Regions from separate parts of the Nocardioides sp. GCM10023255 genome, predicted to be linked through region 2. Evidence: predicted binding sites of a transcription regulator. Region 2 holds the regulator's gene; each other region holds the start of a gene.
What was found. Region 2 encodes LexA, which represses DNA repair genes until DNA is damaged. Its sites were predicted from a motif close to TCGAACANNTGTTCGA; they were not measured.
Positions count from the first base shown of each region.

Region 1: a site for LexA is predicted at 3,721-3,736, ahead of ACFO9I_RS21630 (alpha-ketoglutarate-dependent dioxygenase AlkB). Genes of this name have one in related genera too.
Region 3: a site for LexA is predicted at 1,833-1,848, ahead of ACFO9I_RS09900 (HNH endonuclease signature motif containing protein). Genes of this name have one in related genera too.

Region 1 is NZ_JBHSHU010000013.1:138,897-145,761, reverse strand. It holds gene ACFO9I_RS21645 (MFS transporter) at 1-935, opposite strand, end outside; gene ACFO9I_RS21640 (SDR family oxidoreductase) at 1,048-2,130, shown strand; gene mmuM (homocysteine S-methyltransferase) at 2,170-3,078, shown strand; gene ACFO9I_RS21630 (alpha-ketoglutarate-dependent dioxygenase AlkB) at 3,083-3,697, opposite strand; gene ACFO9I_RS21625 (ABC transporter ATP-binding protein) at 3,836-4,612, shown strand; gene ACFO9I_RS21620 (ABC transporter permease) at 4,614-6,865, shown strand, end outside.
Region 2 is NZ_JBHSHU010000001.1:72,750-79,614, forward strand. It holds gene ACFO9I_RS00355 (hypothetical protein) at 1-72, opposite strand, end outside; gene ACFO9I_RS00360 (SDR family NAD(P)-dependent oxidoreductase) at 489-1,286, opposite strand; gene ACFO9I_RS00365 (GNAT family N-acetyltransferase) at 1,346-2,167, shown strand; gene lexA (transcriptional repressor LexA) at 2,290-3,012, shown strand; gene ACFO9I_RS00375 (phosphatase PAP2 family protein) at 3,155-3,919, shown strand; gene ACFO9I_RS00380 (alkaline phosphatase D family protein) at 4,003-5,766, shown strand; gene ACFO9I_RS00385 (alkaline phosphatase family protein) at 5,766-6,865, shown strand, end outside.
Region 3 is NZ_JBHSHU010000005.1:167,233-174,097, reverse strand. It holds gene ACFO9I_RS09915 (M20/M25/M40 family metallo-hydrolase) at 1-478, shown strand, start outside; gene ACFO9I_RS09910 (cupin domain-containing protein) at 485-859, opposite strand; gene ACFO9I_RS09905 (glycine cleavage system protein R) at 985-1,500, opposite strand; gene ACFO9I_RS09900 (HNH endonuclease signature motif containing protein) at 1,923-3,305, shown strand; gene ACFO9I_RS09895 (GNAT family N-acetyltransferase) at 3,623-4,216, opposite strand; gene ACFO9I_RS09890 (YjbQ family protein) at 4,254-4,658, opposite strand; gene ACFO9I_RS09885 (helix-turn-helix transcriptional regulator) at 4,686-5,351, opposite strand; gene folE (GTP cyclohydrolase I) at 5,432-6,076, shown strand; gene ACFO9I_RS09875 (NAD(P)/FAD-dependent oxidoreductase) at 6,073-6,865, shown strand, end outside.

The DNA of each region.
Region 1 (6,865 bases), on a different contig from region 2:
GCGCCGAGCAGCACCCAGGACACCGCCCAGAGCACGCCCATCACCCCGATCACGCGGGTGCGGCGGTGGCCCTCGATCCGCTGGAGCACCACGAGCTGCAGCAGCACGATCACCACGGTGTTCGCGGCGAAGGCGATGCCGAGGCCCTGGGTCGAGACCTCGCCGACCGCGCGCGCGAACGCGGGCATGCCGGCGTTGAGCTGGGAGTAGCCCACGAACGACGACACGAAGCCGAGCAGCATCACCGAGGCCACCGCGGGCCGCTTCAGCAGTGCGAGGTAGCCGACGCCCGCGTCCTCGTGGGACTCGTCGTGGACCGGGCGCCCGGCGACGTGGCGCAGCGGCACCAGCAGCAGGAACAGGCCCGGCAGGTAGCTCACCGCGTCGGCGAGGTAGATCGTCTGGAACGTCTCCAGGCGGTCGACGTCGAGGAACGCGCCGCCGATGATGCCGCCGATCCCGATGCCGAGGTTGAGCAGCGTGAAGCTCACGCCGAAGTAGCGCTGCCGCAGCTCGGTGGGGACGGCCGCGGCGATGAAGCTCTGCGAGGCCGGCCAGGAGACGCCGAAGGCGACTCCCGACAGGGTCAGCGCGGCGCCCGCGGCCCACGGGGTGTCGGCGAAGGCGAGCAGCACGTCGCCGGCGATCAGCAGCAGCAGGGTCGAGGTGAGGATGCGGCGCGCCCCGAGCCGGTCGATGAGGGTGCCGCCGGGGCCGACCACGAGGAAGCCCACCAGCGGCGGGACCCCGAGCAGCAGCCCGACGTCGCTGAGCGGGAAGCCGCGCACCTCGTGCAGGTAGACGACGTGGAAGGGCAGCACCAGCCCGGTGCCGAGGAACTCGAACACCACCACGGAGAGCAGCAGCTTGCCCTCGCGGGGCAGGTCGTGCCAGAACGAGGCGAGGCTGGGGCGCGGGGCGGTCGACGTGCTCATCGCGGAGGAGTCTCGCAGTCGCCACCGACACCCGGCACGCGGTTTTCCGACGGCGGCGTCGCGGGACCTAGTTCCCTGTGCGGCGGCGCCGGCGGGGCCGAAGAGTGGGGCCATGACCGTCCTGATGACCGGCTTCCCGGGCTTTCTCGGCGGGGCGCTGCTGCCCCGGGTCCTGGAGACCACCGACGAGGACGCGGTCTGCGTCGTGCAGCCGAAGTACGCCGCCCTCGCCGAGCAGCGGGTCGCCCGGCTGGCCGACGAGCGGCCCACGCTGTCCGGGCGCATCGCGCTCGCCCCCGGCGACATCACCCGGCCGGGGATGGGGCTGGCCGATCTCGAGACGCTGACGGCCGGGGTGACCGGGCTCTGGCACCTGGCGGCGGCGTACGACCTGGCGGTGCCGCGCGACCTCGGGCTGCGGGTCAACGTCGACGGCACCCGGCACGCCCTCGACGTCGCGGCCCGCTGCCCGCGCCTGGAGCGCTTCCACCACGTCAGCACGTGCTACGTCAGCGGCCGTCATCCCGGGCCGTTCGCCGAGGACGACCTCGAGGTCGGCGCGCCGTTCAACAACGCCTACGAGGAGACCAAGCACCTCGCCGAGGCGCTGGTGCGGGAGCGGATGGCGGCCGGGCTGCCGGCCACGGTCTACCGTCCCTCGATCGTGCTCGGTGACAGTCGCACGGGGCAGACGCAGAAGCTCGACGGCCTGTACTTCGTCATCCAGCTGCTGCTGCGCCAGCCGCGGGTGGCCGTGCTGCCGGTCTTCGGCGACCCGACGGCGTTCCGCGCCAACGTGGTCCCCAGCGACTTCGTGGTCGAGGCGCTGGCCCACCTGTCCGGGCTGCCCCAGTCCCGGGGGCGCACCTACCAGCTGGCCGACCCGCACCCGCTCACCGTCGACGAGTGGTACGACGCGCTGGCGGCCGCCACCGACCGGCGGATCGTGCGGGTCCCGCTGCCCGAGCGGCTCACCCGGTCCGCGGTCGACCGGGTCCCCGGGCTGTCCCGGCTGCTCGGCCTGCCGGCCGAGCTGCTGGACTACTTCGTCCACCCGACCGACTACCTGTCCGCGCACACGCAGGCGGACCTGGCCGGGAGCGGCATCGCATGCCCGCCGTTCTCGTCGTACGCGTCCCGGATCGTCGACTTCGTGCGCCACCACCGCGACGTCCCGTCCCGCGCCATGGTCTGAGGCGGCACCGCGGGTGCCGACACGCGAGAGGATGGGGGCGTGATCGACCTGGACGCCACCGACGGTCCCGTCGTGCTCGACGGTGGGCTCTCGACCGCCCTGGAGGAGCAGGGCGCCGACCTCGGCGGGGCGCTGTGGACGGCGCGCCTCCTGGGCGAGGAGCCGGAGCGGATCGCGCAGGCCCACCGTGCCTACTACCTGGCCGGGGCGCGGGTCGTGACGACCGCGAGCTACCAGGCCAGCGTCGAGGGGATGGTCGCCGCCGGGCACGACCCCGAGGAGGCGCGGCGCCTGATCACCTCCAGCGTGACGATCGCGCGGGAGGTCCGCGACGAGCTGGCGGACTCGCACCCGGGGCTGCTGGTCGCCGCCTCGGTGGGACCGTACGGCGCGTTCCTGGCCGACGGGTCGGAGTACCGGGGGAGGTACGGCGTGACCGGGGCGCGGCTGCGCGAGTTCCACGCGCCCCGCCTCGAGCTGCTCGCCGCGGCCGGTCCGGACCTCCTGGCCGTCGAGACCGTCCCCGACTCCGCGGAGGCCGAGGTCCTGGTGCCGCTGCTGGAGGACCTGGGCGTCCCCGCCTGGTTCAGCTACTCCGTGCGGGGCGACACCACGAACGCCGGCCAGCCGCTGGCCGACGCGTACGCCGTCCTCGCCGGCAGCCGCTCGGTCGTCGCCGCCGGGGTCAACTGCTCCGAGCAGGCCGACGTGCTGGGCGCCGTGCGCGCGGCGGTGGCCGCCACCGGTCTCCCGGCGGTGGCCTACCCCAACCGCGGCGGCAGCTGGGACCCCCTCAGCAAGCAGTGGGCCTACGGCGACGCGCTGGACCTCGGTCTCGTCGACACCTGGGTGGCGGCGGGCGCCCGGTTCGTGGGTGGCTGCTGCGGCACCGGCCCGGGGGACATCGCCGACCTCGCCGCCCGCGTGGGCCGCTCACCCGGCAGCTGAGCAGTCAGAACACGTTCAGCGGGCGGAACTGCACCGAGATCCGCGGCCCGGAGTGGGCGACCTTGGGGACCGCGTGCTCCCAGGTGCGCTGGCAGGAGCCGCCCATCACGACCAGGTCGCCGTGGCCCATCTCGACCGAGATCGACTCGCCGCCGCCCCGGGGTCGCAGCGCCAGCCGGCGCGGGTCGCCGACCGAGACGATCGCGACCATGGTGTCCTGGGTCCGGCCCCGGCCGATGGTGTCGCCGTGCCAGGCGACGCTGTCGCGGCCGTCGCGGTAGTAGCAGCACCCGGCGGTCACGAACGGCTCCCCGAGCTCGGGCAGGTAGTGCTCGGACAGGGCGTCGCGGGCCTCGGTGAGCACCGGGTGCGGCAGGTCCTCGCCCACGGCGTACGTGTGCAGGAGGCGGGGCACGTCGACCACCCGTTCGTACATCTCGCGCTTCTCGGCACGCCACGGCACGTCGGACACGAGGGTGGTGAACACGTCGTCGGCCCGGGGGAGCCAGGCCCGGTGCACGTCGATCCAGGCGCCCCGCGCCAGCCGCGTGCGCTCCAGCGCGTCGAAGGAGACCACCCCGGAGAGGGGTGCCTCGAAGAGGGTTCCCTGGAAGTCCATGCCCCCGATGCTAGCGCGGTCCGTCGAACAGGTGTTCGACGAACCGCCGGTGGTCTCGGGGTGTGGTCAGGGTCGGCTCCGGGACGCAAGGGTCGCAAACCCGTGGCCGGGACTTGCCCGACGCGGGATCGTGGACCCATGACGCAGACAGCTCCGGTCGACGCCGCCGGGACCGCACTGCCCGCGGCCCGGGTGAGCCACCTGACCAAGACGTACGGCGAGGGGGCGGCGCTCGTGACCGCGCTCGACGACGTCTCGCTCGACCTCGCGACGGGCGAGTTCACCGCGGTGATGGGGCCCAGCGGCTCGGGCAAGTCCACGTTGATGCACTGCTGCGCCGCCCTCGACCGGCCAGACTCGGGCCAGGTGCTGATCGGTGGCCAGGACATCACCGGGCTCAAGGACAAGGCGCTCACCCGGCTGCGCCGCGACGAGATCGGCTTCGTGTTCCAGTCCTTCAACCTGGTGCCGACCCTGACCGCGGAGGAGAACATCCGGCTGCCCCTGGCCATCGCCGGGCGACACGCCGACGCCGCGTGGTTCGACACGGTGATCGCGACCGTGCGGCTCGGTGACCGGCTCCGGCACAAGCCGAACGAGCTCTCCGGCGGCCAGCAGCAGCGGGTCGCGGTGGCCCGGGCGCTGGTGAGCCGGCCGCGCATCGTCTTCGCCGACGAGCCGACCGGCAACCTCGACTCCCGCTCGGGTGCCGAGGTGCTCGAGCTGCTGCGCCGCAGCGTCGACGAGTTCGGGCAGACCGTGGTGATGGTGACCCACGACCCGGTGGCCGCGGCCTACACCGACCGCGTCGTGTTCCTGGCCGACGGCCGGGTGGTCGACGAGCTGCGCGATCCGAGCCGCGACCAGGTGCTCGAGACCATGACCCGCATGTCGGCGTCGGGACCGGGCGCCTGACGTGGTCCGCGCTGCCCTCAAGAGCCTGCTCGGGCGCAAGCTGCGCCTGATCATGAGCACGTTCGCGATCGTCCTCGGCGTCGCGTTCGTGGTCGGCTCGCTGGTCTTCTCCGACACTCTCAACCGCAGCTTCACGGCCCTGTTCGCCTCGACCGTCGGTGACGTCGTGGTCCGGCCGGTCGGGGGCACCACCGTCAACGGGGAGCCGTCCACCCAGACCATCCCGGCGCCGGTCCTCGACGAGCTCCGGTCCGTGCCAGGCGCCGCGCGCGTGGACGGCAACGTGAGCTCGGTCGGCGCGTTCGTGGTCGGCACCGACAACAAGGTCGTCGGCGGCTTCGGGCCGCCGGCGCTGGGCGGCAACTGGACCGGCGCGCCCGCCGGGCACGGGCTGAAGGGCCTCGCGATCACCAGCGGCCACGAGCCGCACGGTCGCGACCAGGTGGTGCTCGACGAGAAGACCGCCGAGGCGGGCGGCTACCGGGTCGGCGACCGGGTCCGGATGATCACCGCCGACCAGCTCATGCTGGACCCCGAGCTGGTGGGCCTGACCGGCTTCCCCGACGGCGGGTCCCTGAACGGCGCGACCCTCGCGCTGTTCGACACCCCGACCGCGCAGCGGCTGTTCCTCGACGGCGAGGACGCCTTCAACGACGTGTGGGTCACCGCCGACGACGGGGTGTCGCAGGAGCAGCTGCGCGACCGGGTCGACGCCGCGCTGCCCGACCGCTACGAGGTCGTCACCGGCGACACCGCCGCCGACGAGAGCGCCTCCGACCTGCTCCAGGCGGTCTCGTTCATCACGACCTTCCTGCTCATCTTCGCCGGCATCGCCCTGGTGGTCGGCGCGTTCCTGATCGTCAACACCTTCTCGATCCTGGTGGCGCAGCGCAGCCGCGAGCTGGCCCTGCTGCGCGCGCTGGGCGCCTCCACGAGACAGGTCACCGGCTCGGTGCTGCTCGAGGCGTTCGTGCTCGGGCTGCTGGGCTCGACCGCGGGCCTCGGACTGGGCGTGGTGCTGGCGATGGGCATCCGCGCGCTGTTCGCGCGGTTCGGGCTGGACCTGTCCGGGCAGGCGCTGATCTTCGAGCCGAGGACGGTGCTGGCGGCGTACGTCGTGGGCGTGCTGGTCACCATGGCGGCCGCCTGGCTGCCCGCGCGGCGCACCAGCCGGATCGCGCCCGTGCAGGCGCTGCGCGACGACGTGGCGCTCCCGGAGAGCTCGCTGCACCGCCGGCTGGTGCTCGGCGCCGCCATGATCGGCGCGGGCCTGGTCGCGCTGGGGCTCGGGCTGTTCGCCGGCGTCCCGCACGCCGGGTGGGTCGTGGGGGCGGGTGTGCTGGCCGTGCTGCTCGGCGTCTCGTCGGCGAGCCCCGTGATCAGCAAGCCGTTCCTGCTGGCCGCGCGGTCGTCGTACGCCCGCCTCTTCGGCAGCATCGGCAACCTCGCCGGCCAGAACTCCCTGCGCAACCCGCGGCGCACGACCGCCACCGCCTCCGCCCTGATGATCGGGCTGACCCTCGCCTGCACGATGGCCATCGTCGGCGACTCCGCGAAGGCGTCGGTCGACAAGTCGGTGGCCGAGAACTTCGTGGGCGACTACATCGTCAGCAACGTCTTCGGCGGCGCGTTCCCCGCCGGCATCGCCGACCGGATGGAGAAGGTCGACGGCGTCACCAACGTGGTGCGGGAGCGCTACGGCTTCGGCACCTTCGACGGAGGCGACCAGGGCGTCGCGGCCACCGACCCCGCCGACACCCGCGCCCTGGGGCTCTCGATGACGTCGGGGCGGGCGTCCGACCTGGCCGACGGGACCGTCTTCCTCGAGGACTCGTGGGCCTCCGACCACGACCTGGCGGTGGGCGACTCGCTGACCATCCAGATGCCGACCGGGAAGAAGGTCTGGCGGGTCGCGGGAATCTATGACGACAATCCGGTGGTGTTCTTCCCCGTGCTCACGACGCTCGAGACGCTGGCCGCCTCGGGCATCCCCGAGCGCGACAACGCGCTGATCATCTTCACCGACCCCGGTGCCACCGGCGTGCAGGCCCGCCTCGACACGGTCGTCGAGCAGCTGCCGATCGTGACGGTGAAGGACGAGGCCGGCTTCGCCGAGGAGCAGCGCGGCCCCATCGACCAGCTCGTGCAGATGATCTACGCGCTGCTCGGCCTCGCCCTCGTCATCGCGGTGCTGGGCATCGTCAACACGCTGGCCCTCTCGGTCATCGAGCGCACCCACGAGGTGGGGCTGCT
Region 2 (6,865 bases):
GCAGTTGTGGCACTGCTTCGAGGAGCCGGCAAGAAACTCCGATGTCTCGCCGGATGAGAGCGAATCCGACATAGCAGCGAAGTACTCACGAAGGAACTGTTCCTGCTGGCCCCTGCTCGTTTGCGCCGGACCGGTCGACGGCGAGGGCGACTCCCTCACTGAGGCCGACCCCGACGGAGCAGGAGCCATCTTCGGCTCAGGATCATCCGAGCACCCACCCAGCAACAGGGCAGCCGCGAGTCCGAGAGCGAACGCCGTCCGAGAGCGATGCACGCGCAGATCCTTCCCCGAGAACCAGCACCCGAAAACCCCGTCAACCGGGCGCCGGAAAGCACGCTAGTGGAGGTTCAACGAGCGGGGAACCCGCAGGTCACCGGCCTGTGGAGGACGGCCGGAGACCCCAGCGCCGGGCAGTTCGCGGGCGGTCGGACGTGCCCGAGCGTGGGAGCAGAGGAGAGGAGCGCGAACTGCCCTGCTGGCGGGACGGGTCAGGAGGAGGCGGACCGCTTCATCGCCCGCCGGCCCTGGGCGACGAACAGCCCGAGCCCGCGCGCGGCGACCGAGGGCGCGAGCGCCGAGGCCCGGACGACGCCTCCGCGCCAGCCCGGCACCGAGCGCACGACCCGGGAGGTGCCGATCAGCGAGACAGCGGCCGAGGCGACCTCGTCGACGCTGAGGATCCGCCCGCCGGAATGCACCAGCGCCGCCCCGATCCCGTCCGGGTCCTGGCCGTCCAGCATCGCCGTCTGCACCCCGTCCGGGCAGAGCGCGTGCACGCGCACGCCCCGGGGTGTCTCCACGTCGCACGACATCGAGATCGAGACGATCGCGGCCTTCGTGGCGGCGTACACGCTGTAGCCCGGCACCGGCCCGAACCCCGACAGCGACGCCGTGTTCACGATGTCCCCTCCGCGGGGACCGAAGGCATCGAGCGCGGCGCGCATCCCCCACAGCGTGCCGAGGACGTTCACCTCGACCAGCCGGCGCACCGCCTCCTCGGACAGCGAGGAGAGCGTGCCGTCGTCACCGACGCCGGCGTTGTTGAACCACGCGGTGAGCGCGCCGTGGCGCGTGGCCTCGGCGGCCGCCGCAGCATGGGCCGCCGGGTCGCGGACGTCGAGCGCGAGGCCGCGCACGGCACCGATCTCGGTGGCCGTCCGCTCGGCGGCCGGCCCGTCCACGTCGGTGACGACGACGGCGTGGCCGCGGGCCACCATCTGCTCGGCGATCCCCCGCCCGATCCCGCGGGCACCACCGGTGACGACACAGCTCGAGGCAAAGGACATGGCCGGAGTCAACCAGATGCGTCATGCGGCGACGGCCCGTCGCGTCGTACGTTCCGACGGTGACCACCGACCCGCGCGCCGACGCCGTCGAGAGGAACCTCGCGGAGTTCCACCGCGTCCTGGCGACCTCCCCCCTGGTCACGACCGGCACCCACCCCGACGTCACGAGCTTCCGCAGCGGACTGCCGCACCCGCTCTTCAACGACGTCGTCGGCGCCCGCTTCACGCCCGGGACCGAGCGGGCACGCGTCGAGGACACGGTGGCCCCGTTCGTCGAGGCCGGGCTCCCGTTCCTGTGGTGGTGCGGACCTTCGACCTGGTCCGAGGCGCTGGACCGCGCCCTCACCGGGATCGGCGCCCAGCGCGAGGACAGCCCGGGCATGCACGTCGCGATCACCGCGGACGAGCCCGCCGACCCCGATGACCCCGCCGACCTCGATGACCCCGAGGCGCGCGCGGTGCCCGGGCTCGAGATCGCGCTCGGCACCGAGGCATCAGACCGCGACGTCGCGCGACTCATGTGCGAGGTCTTCGAGATCCCCGGCTCCCTCGCTGCACCGCTGCGGGACTGGATGACCGTCTTCGACCCGGCCTGCCTGGTGCACGCCGTGGCGAGCCTCGACGGCGAGCCGGTCGGCTGCGGCTCGGTGTGGATCACCGGACGCACCGCGGGCATCTACAACGTCGCGACGCTCGCGCACGCCCGCAGGCGCGGCGTGGGGTACGCCGTCACGGCCGCTCTGCTGCGCGCGGGGCGGGCGCGCGGGTGCGACGAGTCGATCCTGGTCGCGAGCCGCATGGGTCGCCCGGTCTACGAGCGGCTCGGCTACGTCGAGGTGTGCACCATGCCGCAGTACGTGTGGATCCCCGCCGGATCGTGACCCGCCCGACCCGCGACACGCCTTCGAACAGATGTTTGAATCACCCAGCCGTTTTGGCTAGCGTGGTCCCCACTCGCCCGGGGCGCCCCGGAGCGTCCGCCGCAGAGCCTGGAGGCAGCCGCATGGCCACGAAGAAGTCCGACAAGGTCACCCAGCTTCCCGACGGCCCGCCGGACGCCACCGGCCTCACCCCGCGCCAGCAGCGCGTCCTGACCACGATCAGGAACTCCATCGAGAAGCGCGGCTACCCGCCGAGCATGCGCGAGATCGGTGACGCGGTCGGCCTGACCAGCTCCTCCAGCGTCGCCCACCAGCTCAAGGTGCTCGAGGAGAAGGGCTTCCTCAAGCGCGACCCCAACCGGCCCCGCGCGATCGAGGTGTTCCTGCCCGAGGTGATGGCCGCCCGCCGGTCCATCTCGGCGGCCGACGAGACGATGTACGACGAGACCGGCGTGGGCGACGCCGTGCCCGCGGCGCAGTACGTCCCCGTGCTCGGCCGGATCGCGGCCGGTGGCCCGATCCTCGCCGAGGAGCGGATCGAGGACGTCTTCCCGCTGCCCAAGCAGCTCGTCGGCGACGGCCAGCTGTTCCTGCTCGAGGTCTCTGGCGACTCGATGATCGATGCCGCCATCTGCAACGGCGACTACGTCGTCATCCGTCAGGAGCAGACCGCGCAGAACGGCGAGATCGTGGCGGCGATGATCGACGGCGAGGCGACGGTCAAGACGTTCCAGCGCAAGGACGGCCACGTCTGGCTGCTCCCCCACAACGACGCCTACGAGCCGATCGACGGCACCCACGCGACCATCCTCGGGAAGGTGACCGCGGTCCTGCGGCGGATGTGACCCCGAGGTAATAATGACGGGAATCAGGGGGCGGTCAGGGGCATACTTGATGGCAGTGTGCCCTGCCTGACCTGAAAGTGGACCCGTGAGCATCCCGAGCATTCCCGCGATCGTGGGTATCCGTAAGCGATACCCACGTCTCGTGCGCGGTGTCCTCGAGCTGGCGCTGGTCCTGACCCTGTGGGTCGCCTACAGCCTCTCGCGCCTCTTCGCGGACGCCGCCATGGGCCCCGCCCTGGCCCGCGCCCACGACCTGCTCCACATCGAGCGGCACCTCGGGATCCACTGGGAGGTGCCGCTCAACCACCTCTTCACCGACAACGACGTCATCGGGCTGATCGCCAGCTACTGGTACGCCACGCTCCACTACGTCGTCACCGCCGCCGTGCTGCTCTGGCTCTACCGGCTCGGCTCGCGCTGCTACATCCCGGCCCGTCGGGCGCTCGCGATCGGCACCATCATCGGCCTGGTTGCCTACCTGCTGATGCCGACCGCCCCGCCTCGGTTCATCCAGGGCTACGTCGACGTGCTCAGCCTGCACGCCGCCGACGGCTGGTGGAGCGCCGACGCGTCGGCCCCGCGCGGCCTCGGCGGGCTCACCAACGAGCTGGCCGCCTTCCCCTCGCTGCACGCCGGCTGGGCGCTGTGGGTCGCGATCGCGCTGCAGCGGCACGCCCGCTGGCACTGGCTGCGCGTGCTCGGGTGGCTGTACGCCGCCGGTACCGCCGTCGTCATCGTCGGCACCGGCAACCACTGGGTGATCGACGTGGTCGTCGGCTGGCTCGTCGTGGTCGCCGGGTGGCTGGCCGCCGAGGGCATGCCCGCCCCGGTCGACGACGACGAGCTCGACCGCGAGCTCGACAGCCTGACGACCGCCCAGGGCTCCGCCGCGGCCACAGCCGACTGACCCCCGGGCGACGCCCGGGTGAACTGACGGTGCTCACACCCCGCGCCCCGTCACCCCTGCCCGGTCCCGCCCGTTGAGGACGCGTGAGCACCCCACGCGCCGCCACCCCCCGGCCCCTGCGAGCCGAGCCCCTGCGAGCCCGGCCGTTGCCGCGACGTACCCTCCTCGCGACCGGCGCGGCCGGCGGCGTCCTCGCCGGCCTCGCACCGGGCGTGACGTCGACCCCGGCCGCGGCCGCGGCGGCCCGTGACGGCGGTGGCGCGTTCCGGCACGGCGTCGCGTCCGGCGACCCCCTGCCGACCGCGGTGGTCATCTGGACCCGGGTCACCCCCACCCCGGCCAGCACCCCCGGCTCCGGGAAGGGGCCGCGCGTGCGCGTGGAGTGGGAGGTGGCGACCGACGCGCAGTTCCGCCACGTGGTGCGCAGCGGCAGCTTCGGCACCGGCCCGGAGCGCGACCACACCGTCAAGGTGGACGTGAAGGGGCTCCAGCCCGCCCGGTGGTACCACTACCGCTTCCGCTGGGACGGACGCACCAGCCGTGTCGGGCGCACCCGCACCGCCCCCGCCCACGACGCCACCCCCGACCACCTCCGCTTCGGCGTCGTCTCCTGCGCGAACCTCCAGGCCGGTTGGTTCAGCGCCTACCGCGGCCTCGCCGCCCGCGACGACCTGCACGCGGTGGTGCACCTCGGCGACTACCTCTACGAGTACGGGCCGGGCGAGTACGGCTACGGCCCGGACGACCGGGACATCCGCAGCCACCAGCCCGCCCACGAGATGGTGTCGCTGGCCGACTACCGCCAGCGGCACGGGCAGTACAAGCGCGACCCCGACCTGCAGGACCTGCACGCGAAGTACCCGTGGGTCGTGACCTGGGACGACCACGAGACCGCCAACGACGCCTGGCGGGACGGCGCGGAGAACCACACCCCCGGCCGCGGCGCCGGTGGCGAGGGCAGCTACCGCGACCGCCGGGCACGCGCGCACCGGGCGTACGACGAGTGGATGCCGGCCCGGCTCGACGGCAGCGTCCGCGTGGGTGACGGCGACCGGCTCTTCCGCCGGCTGCGCTTCGGCACCCTCGCCGAGCTCAGCATGCTCGACCTGCGCACCCACCGCGACCGCCAGGTCCAGCCGGTCGCCCCCACGCCCGTGCCCGACCCCGACCCCGAGGTCAGCGACCCGGACCGCACCATCACCGGCCGCCGGCAGATGGACTGGCTCCAGGACTCGCTCTCCCACGACGCCGTGCAGTGGAAGGTCGTCGGCAACCCGGTGATGATCGCGCCGGTGAACTTCGGGGCGGTCCCCGACGACCTCGTCGACCCGGTCAACGACGCCACCGGCCTGCTGCCGGCCGACGGGGCGCCGTACAACGTCGACCAGTGGGACGGCTACACCGACGACCGGCGCGAGGTCTTCGCGCACATCCGCCGGCACCGGGTCAGCGACGCGCTCTTCATCACCGGCGACATCCACTCCGGCTGGGCGGCCGAGCTGCCGTACGACGCCTCGACCTACCCGCTCGGGGAGTCGGCGGGGGTGGAGTTCGTGTGCACCTCGGTGACATCGAACAACCTCAAGGACATCACCGGCTCCCCCGCCCGCACCACCAGCGTGCCGGTCGAGGAGGCGATCAAGGCCAACAACCGGCACGTGAAGTACCTCGACTTCGACAGCCACGGCTTCTCGGTGCTCGACCTGACCGCCGAGCGCGCCCAGATGGACTGGTTCGTCATCGGCGACCGGGCCGACCGGGACACCCCGATCACCTGGTCGACGTCGTGGGCGACCCGGACCGGCACCGGACGCGTCGAGTCCGTCGACGGCCCGGTGGGCTCCTGATGTGCGGACCCGACCGCGCTGCCGGCACCTTCGCCGCCGGCCTCGAGCAGGCACGGACCGGCCGCCGCGCCCTGCTCTCCGCCGGCGCCGGCGGGCTGCTGCTCTCGAGCCTGCCCGGCGCCGCGAGCGCGTCTGCCCGCCGCCGCCCGAGGCACCGCAAGCGGGCCTACGTGCTGGTCGTCGACGGCTGCCGCCCCGACGAGATCGACGCCCTGCTGACCCCGAACCTCCACGCCCTGCGAGAGCGCGGGTTGCACCTCCCCCGGGCCGCCTCGCTGCCGGTGATGGAGACCATCCCCAACCACGTGATGATGATGACGGGGGTCCGGCCAGACCGGTCGGGCGTGCCCGCGAACGCGATCCACGACCGCGAGCTCGGCAAGGTCCGGACCATGGACCGGCCCACCGACATCGCGGCCCCCACGGTGATCGGCCGGCTCAACCGGCACGGGCTGACCACCGGCACCGTGCTGAGCAAGGAGTACCTCTACGGAGTCTTCGGCACCCGCGCCACGCACCGCTGGGAGCCGGCGCCGGTCGTCCCCGTCTCCGGGCACGCACCCGACCGGTTCACGATGGACGCCGCGCTCGCCATGGTCGACGAGCTCGACCCCGACTTCATGTTCGTCATCCTCGGCGACGTCGACCGCTTCGGCCACGCCGACCTGACCGGGACGACACTGCGGCTGCAGCGGCGGGTCGCCCTCGCCGACACCGACCGCCAGGTCGGGCGCTTCGTCGACATGCTGCGCGCCACCGGCCGGTGGCGGCACTCGATGCTGCTGGTGCTGGCCGACCACTCGATGGACTGGTCGACCCCCGAGAAGGTGGTCAGCCTCCAGGCGCCGATGGACGCGGACCCGCTGCTCGCCGGCCGGGTGCGGATCGCCGACAACGGCGGCGCCGACCTCCTCTACTGGACCGGCCCCGCCCGCGACCGGGACCGGGCGGTGGACCGGATGCGGGCGATCGCCCACGACCACGAGGGCGTGCTGGCCGCGCACGACCGCCGGGAGCCGAGCCTGCGGCTTGGCCCGGAGGCCGGTGACGTGGTGGCCTACTGCCACGCCGGCTGGCGCTTCAGCGACCCCGACCCGGT
Region 3 (6,865 bases), on a different contig from region 2:
GGGCACCACCATGGCGCCCACGCTGCTGGTGGGGTCGAGCAAGCGCAACGTGATGCCGGCCCGGGCGGCGGTGGAGCTGGACTGCCGGATCCTGCCCGGCACCACCGAAGCGGACGTCGAGGCCGCCGTCCGCGCCCGGCTCGGGTCCGACCTGCGCTACGAGCTGGAGTGGCCCGAGGAGCTCATCGCCGGCAGCGCCTCTCCCCCGGACTCCGACCTGTGGGCGGCGATCGCCTCGGTGCTGGCCGCGAGCGGCGACGACGCCGAGCCGGTGCCGATGCTGAGCACCGGCTTCACCGACTCGGTCTACCTGCGCGCGGCCGGCACCACCACGGCGTACGGCTTCAGCCCGTTCCGTGCCACCTCGGCCGAGGTCCTGGCGGCCGGCTTCCACAATGCCGACGAGCGGGTGCACATCGACGACCTGCTGCTGGCGGTCGGCTTCCACGTGGACCTGGCGCGGCGGGTGCTGGGCTGAGCCCCGTCACACGGTCGACGCCATGTTCTGGCTGACCACCCCCATCGTGCGTGCGAGCTCGTCGGTGGGGCTGAACTCGACCACCTCGGTGCCCGCGAAGAGCACCGGGGTGTGTCCCGGGCCCACGTAGTAGGCGTCGCCGGCCTCGAACGACTCGTCACCTCGGCTGGTGTGGAACGTCAACCGTCCCGTGACGACGTAGCCCCAGTGCGCACACTGGCACCGGTCGTCCGGCAGTCCCTTGAAGAACGGCGACAGGTCGACGTCGGCGGTGTACTTCTCGAAGGCGACCGTGAAACCGTCGTCCATGTTCTGGAAGTGACCTTCGTAGCCCTCGACCTCGATGCTCTCGGCGGCCGTTGCCTTCGATGCCCTGGACATCGCTTTCTCCATCTCTCCCCCGCGTGCTGTCGGGTCCCGAGAGGCGGACTACCCGTCAGCGTGCGCCCGCGCCCGGTGGCCGACAAGGGTCACCCGGCCCTGCCTGGTCGCACGGCGTCCGCCGGTCAGTCGTCGGAGAGGTTGATCTCCACCATGAGCTCGTCGGCGAGGCTTTCGAGCATCGAGCGCAGCACATCCGTGCTGGCCGTCGACGGCGCCGCGAGGACGGCGGTGGCCTCGAACAGCCTGCCCCCGGCCATCGGCGCGTCACGTACGTCGGTGCTGAGCTCTTCGATGCTGACGTGCTGGGCGGCCAGCGAGGCCGAGATCTCCGCGACGATGCCGGGACGGTCGGCCCCGAGCAGCTCGAGCTGCAGCCGCACCGAGTCCCGCTCGAGCGGCTCGTCGGTGCGCCGAACGGTGACCTGCAGGCCCTGCTCCCCGAGGGCCGTGAGGTCGGCGACCAGGTCCTCGCCGCGCTCGTCGGCGACCGACACCACCACGATGCCCGCGAACTTGCCCGCCAGGCGCGCCATCTCGCTGCGCTCCCAGCTGCCGCCGTGCGCGCTGATCGGCGCCGAGAGCTCCGACACGAGACCCGGGCGGTCATCGCCGATGACCGTGAGGATGAAGGTGGCCATTCCCGCAGGCTAGGGGAGGCTGGGCTGCGGCGTCTCGTGCCTGTGGGGTGGTTTCGGCTTCGGTTCTCGGCCGGCGGTCGGCTTCGACCCGGGACGATTGACGGCTGGCGTCGGGTTCGGGCTCCGGCTCGCTCCCGGCTCTCCGGCTGCTTCCGGTTGCGGTGATGGCTGGCTACGGGCGGCGTCCGCTGGGGTCGGCGCCGGCTCCCGGCTTTCGGTTGCGGTTTGGTCCCCAACCGCATCACTTTCGGCGATTTCGATGCGGTCTCTGACCAATCGACGCCAACTCGCGCAGACCCCGCCGCCGACCGCCGTCGGAGCCATCGAGAGTCTCGAAATTTTCTTCGAAAATCATCTCGCCAGACGAGATATCCACAGCTCAGGAGCCCGGGACTGTCGGTGCCCTCTGGTTGGGTCGGGACATGGAGCAGCAGCCCACCGACCCCACGACCACCCCCGCCGGGGTGGCCGTCGCCGCGGGTGCGCTGCTGGCCCGGCTGGGCGAGGTGCTCTGGGCGGCCAAGACCAGCGACGAACTGGTCGACGTGGTCGTCGCGCTGGAGCAGGTCCGCTGCCAGGTCGCCGCCCTCCAGGCGCCCGCGCTGGCCGAGATCGACGCCCGCGGGGCCGCCAGGACCGAGCTGGCGTGGGGCTCGACCGCGGAGTGGTTCACCCACCTCGCCGGCCTGCACCGCGCCGAGGGGCACCGCACCGTCCGCCAGGCCGCCGCCCTGCTGACCGACTACGCGACCACCCACGCTGCCCTGTCGCGTGGCGCGATCTCGCCGGAGCAGGCGGCGGTGATCGTGACCGCCGTCGACAGGCTGCCGCTCGACCCGGCGGTCCGCGCGGAGGGCGAGGCCGCCCTGCTGACCGAGGCAGGCCGGCTGAACGCCACCGACCTCACCCGCGCCGGACAGCACCTCGCCGCCGTGGTCGACCCCGAACGGGCCGAACGCAAGCTCGAGCAGGCCCTCGACCGGGAGGACCGCGCCGCGCACCACCACCGCTACCTCGCGATCACCGAGGACGGCGCCGGCGGCATCCGGCTCCGCGGCCGGGGCACCGTCGAGGACGCCGCCGTCATCAAGGCCGCCCTCCTCCCCCTCACCAAACCCGAGCCCGCACGCGCCGCCCTTGGTGCCGACGGGGATGAGGACTCGGGCTGTTTGGAGGCCAAGGACCCCAGGGATCACGGCGCCCGGCTGTGGGACGCGCTGGTCGACACCTGCCGGCACGCCCTGACCACCGACCTGCCACCCGACTGCCACGGCGCCACCCCCCAGATCACGGTCACGGTCAGCCTCGACACCCTCCGGGGTCAGATCGACTGGGCCACCCTCGGCGCCGATGGATCACACCCGGGATCGACGACCGTCGGCGGGGTGACCGACGAGGGACTTCAGCTCACCCCCGCCGTGGTCCGACGCCTGGCCTGCGACGCCGACCTCATCCCCATCGCCCTCGGCACCAAGGGCGAGGTCCTCGACGTCGGCAGAGCGCACCGCCTCGTCACCCCCGCCCTCTGGCGGGCCCTGGTCTGCCGAGACCGGCACTGCGCCTTTCCCGGCTGCACCCGACCCCCGGTCATGGGCCACGCCCACCACATCACCCCCTGGGCCGACGGCGGCCACACCAGCCTGACCAACCTGGTCCTGCTGTGCGGCCACCACCACCGCGTCCTCCACCACACCCCCTGGCAGGTCCGGATCCGCAGGAGCGACGGCCGACCCGAGTTCCTGCCACCGCCCAGACCGGACCACCCGCCCGATCAGTGGATCCGAAGCAGGCCCAGACGCGAGTGAGGGAGACGCCTCGAGAGCCGGGCACGGCCAGGAATCGACAACACCCATCAGCAGAGCAGGGCGAAGGACGAGGAAGGCGGGCCGAGCGGGCCCGCAGCGGCGGGCCGCGCGCGAGGAGCGTAAAGGCGAGCGAAGGCGCCGCCAGCGGACCCCGAACCGAAGCAGGGGCGTGCGGCGCCGTAGCGAAGCAAGCGACGGCGCACGGTCCGCGGCGGAGGGCACGCACCAGCCAGCACCGAGCCACAGCCGGATGAGAAGCCCGGCCACCGCCGGAAGGGCCACCGCCGGCGCGAGGCAACAGCCGAGAAACCGACCAGTCACCCGAGAAGTGCTTCGACCTCACCCAGCTCCGGATCCCGAAGCCCCACGCAGTCGTACGCCCAGAACGGCTCGCAGTACACGAGCGGCCCCGTCATCCACGGCTCGTGCAGGGGCAGCACCACGACCTGGAACGCCGGATCCGGAATGCGCGGCGACGGGCGGGTGAAGCCGTGCGCGCTGCCTCGCACGAAGCCGCGAGCGCCGTAGTAGGAGGGCGAGCCCTCCAGGAACAGCGCCGGGCAACCGAGGTCCTCAGCAGCCGAGACCGCCGCCTCGACGAGGACGGTGCCGATTCCGTTGCGCTGGTGCGCCGGGTCGACCGAGAGTGGGCTCAGCACCAGCACGTCGACCAGAGCCTCGCGCGCGTCCACCCAGGAGTGGTTGAGCTGGACGTGCCCCACCACCTGCCCGTCGAGCTCTGCGACGAGGCCAGCGCGCACCTTGCCGGAGTCCTCCAGCGCGGACACCAGCCGGGCGACGCGCGGGCCCTCGTCGGTGCCGAACGCCGAGGCGACGAGGGACAGGACGGCATCCCGGTCGCCCGGGCGGGCGGCACGGACGGACACTGCGTCGGGGCGGGACTGGTTCACGTCGGGGCGCACACCTTCGGTCGGAAGCGGAGTCGGGCTAGCCGGCGAGGAAGCTGAGCCGCACCTCGCGCTCGGTGTTGTCGACGTTGAGGTCGACCAGGCAGACGCTCTGCCAGGTGCCGAGGGCCAGACGCCCGCCCAGCACCGGGATGGTGGCGTACGGCGGCACGAGCGCCGGCATCACGTGCGAGCGACCGTGGCCGGGGCTGCCGTGCCGGTGGCGCCAGCGGTCGTCGGCGGGGAGCAGGTCGTCGAGCGCGGAGAGCAGGTCGTCGTCGCTGCCCGCGCCGGTCTCGATGATCGCGATCCCGGCGGTGGCGTGCGGCACGAACACGTGCAGCAGCCCGTCGCCGCGACCGTCGGCGAAGCCGGCGCAGTCGGCGGTGATGTCGAGCACCGTCTCCCGGCCGCCCGTGCGATAGCTGCGAGTCTCGGAGTCCACGGGCCGATCGTGCCACGCCCGACACGCTCAGCCCGCTGCGACCACCACGCAGCAGCGGTCCTCACCCGGGTCCAGCCGGGCCTCGACCTCCCGGCAGCCGAGGCCCTCGACGACCCCGCCGACGAAGCCGAGGTTGACCCCGCACACCAGCTCGGTGTGTGCGCGGGCCAGGGCGTCGAAGGGGCAGTTGCGCAGGCACAGCTCGACGCCGCACACCGACGGCTCGAACCCTTCTACTGCCAGGGCGTCCGCCGTGCGGTCGAGCTCGTCGGCCTCGGCGCCGTCGTACGCCGCACCGACCGCGTGCCCGTGGGACCGCGCCTCGTGCTCCAGTGCCTCGGCCATCGGCTCTCCCCCGAGGCTGCGCTCCGCGGCGGCGGCCAGGATCGAGCCGACCAGGTCGTAGTTGCGGCGCGGCAGGGAGACCGCGACCTCACGCGCGGCTCGCCGGTAGAGCTTGGCGGGGCGCCCCGCGCCGGGGCCGCTGCGCCCGGTGAGCCGGCGGTACTCGACGTCCAGCAGCCCCTCCGCGACGAGCCGGTCGAGGTGGAATCGCGCCGAGTGGCTCGCGACGCCCGCGCCCGCGGCGGCGTCCTCGCGGCTCACCCCGCCGCGCCGCTCCACCACCAGGTCGTAGAGCCGTCGCCGCACCGGGTCCGCCAGGGCCGCGATCGCCTCGATCTCGTCGCTCATGCCGCCTCCGGGTCTTGACGCTGCCTGCACCGCTCTCTAACGTGCAGTTTATTCGCTTTTAGAAGGCAGGGGCAACCGGCATGACCCACATGGCACCGTCCGCGGCCCGCACCGCCGACACCGTCGACCGTTCCCGATGGCGCCAACGGGTGGCTCAGGTGGCGCCGAAGGTGGACCTCGAGGCAGCCGAGGCGGCTGCCACCGCGATGCTCACCGCGCTCGGCCTGCCGGTCGGGAGCGCTGACATGGTGGAGACGCCGCGACGGCTGGTCACGGCGTACGCCGAGATGCTCACCGTGCCCGAGTTCGACCTGACCACCTTCGAGAACAGCGCCGGCTACGACGAGCTGGTGCTCGTCCAGGACATCCCGGTCCGCTCCCTGTGCGAGCACCACCTGCTCCCGTTCGTCGGCGTCGCGCACGTCGGCTACCTGCCCGACGACCGGATCCTCGGGCTGTCGAAGCTCGCGCGCCTCGTGGAGTTCTTCGCCCGCAGGGCCCAGACGCAGGAGCGGCTGACCACCCAGGTCGCCGACCACCTGCTCGAGCGACTCTCCCCTGTCGGCGTGGGCGTGGTGATCGAGGCCGAGCACTCGTGCATGTCGCTGCGGGGTGCGCGTGCCCAGGGCGCGCGTACGGTGACCTCGACGCTGCGAGGCGCCCTGCGCGACGACCCGTCCAGCCGCGCCGAGTTCCTGGCACTGACCCGAGGAGGCACCCGATGACGGACCGGATCGTGGTCGTGGGCGGCGGGCTGGCCGCCGGCACCGCCGTGACCGAGCTGCGTGAGCGTGGCTTCGACGGCGAGATCACCCTCGTCGCCGACGAGGCACATCCGCCCTACGAGCGCCCGCCGCTGTCGAAGTCGGTGCTGCTCGGGGAGAAGGAGGCCGACTCGGCCGTCCTCCACGCCGAGTCCTGGTACGCCGACCACGCAGTGGACCTGCGCACCGCCACCCACGTCGAGAGCCTCGACCTCGACGGACACCGCGTGCGCGCCGCGGGTGAGTCGATCCCCTACGACCGGCTGCTCCTCGCGACCGGCGCGCGTCCCCGGCGGCTGGCACCCGCCGACCAGAGCGGCGGCTCGGTGGGCTACCTGCGCACCATGGAGGACGCGACGACGCTGCGCGCCCGGTTCGGCGACGGGTTCCGACTGGGCGTGGTCGGGGGCGGCTGGATCGGCCTGGAGGCCGCGGCCGCGGCGCGCACCTCGGGAGCCGAGGTCACGGTGCTGGAGTCGCTCGAGCTGCCCCTGCTGCGGGTGCTGGGCCCCGAGGTGGCCGGTGTGATGGCCGAGCTGCACCGCGAGCACGGCGTCGACCTGCGCACCGGCGCGCAGATCGAGGAGATCAAGGGCAACGGTGCCGAGGTGCAGGTGCGGCTCGCGGACGGCAGCACGGCCACCTTCGACCACCTGCTCGTCGGGGTGGGCGTCCAGCCGAACACCGAGCTCGCCGAGAGCGCCGGCCTGGTCGTGGAGAACGGCATCCGCACCGACCGGCACCTGCGCA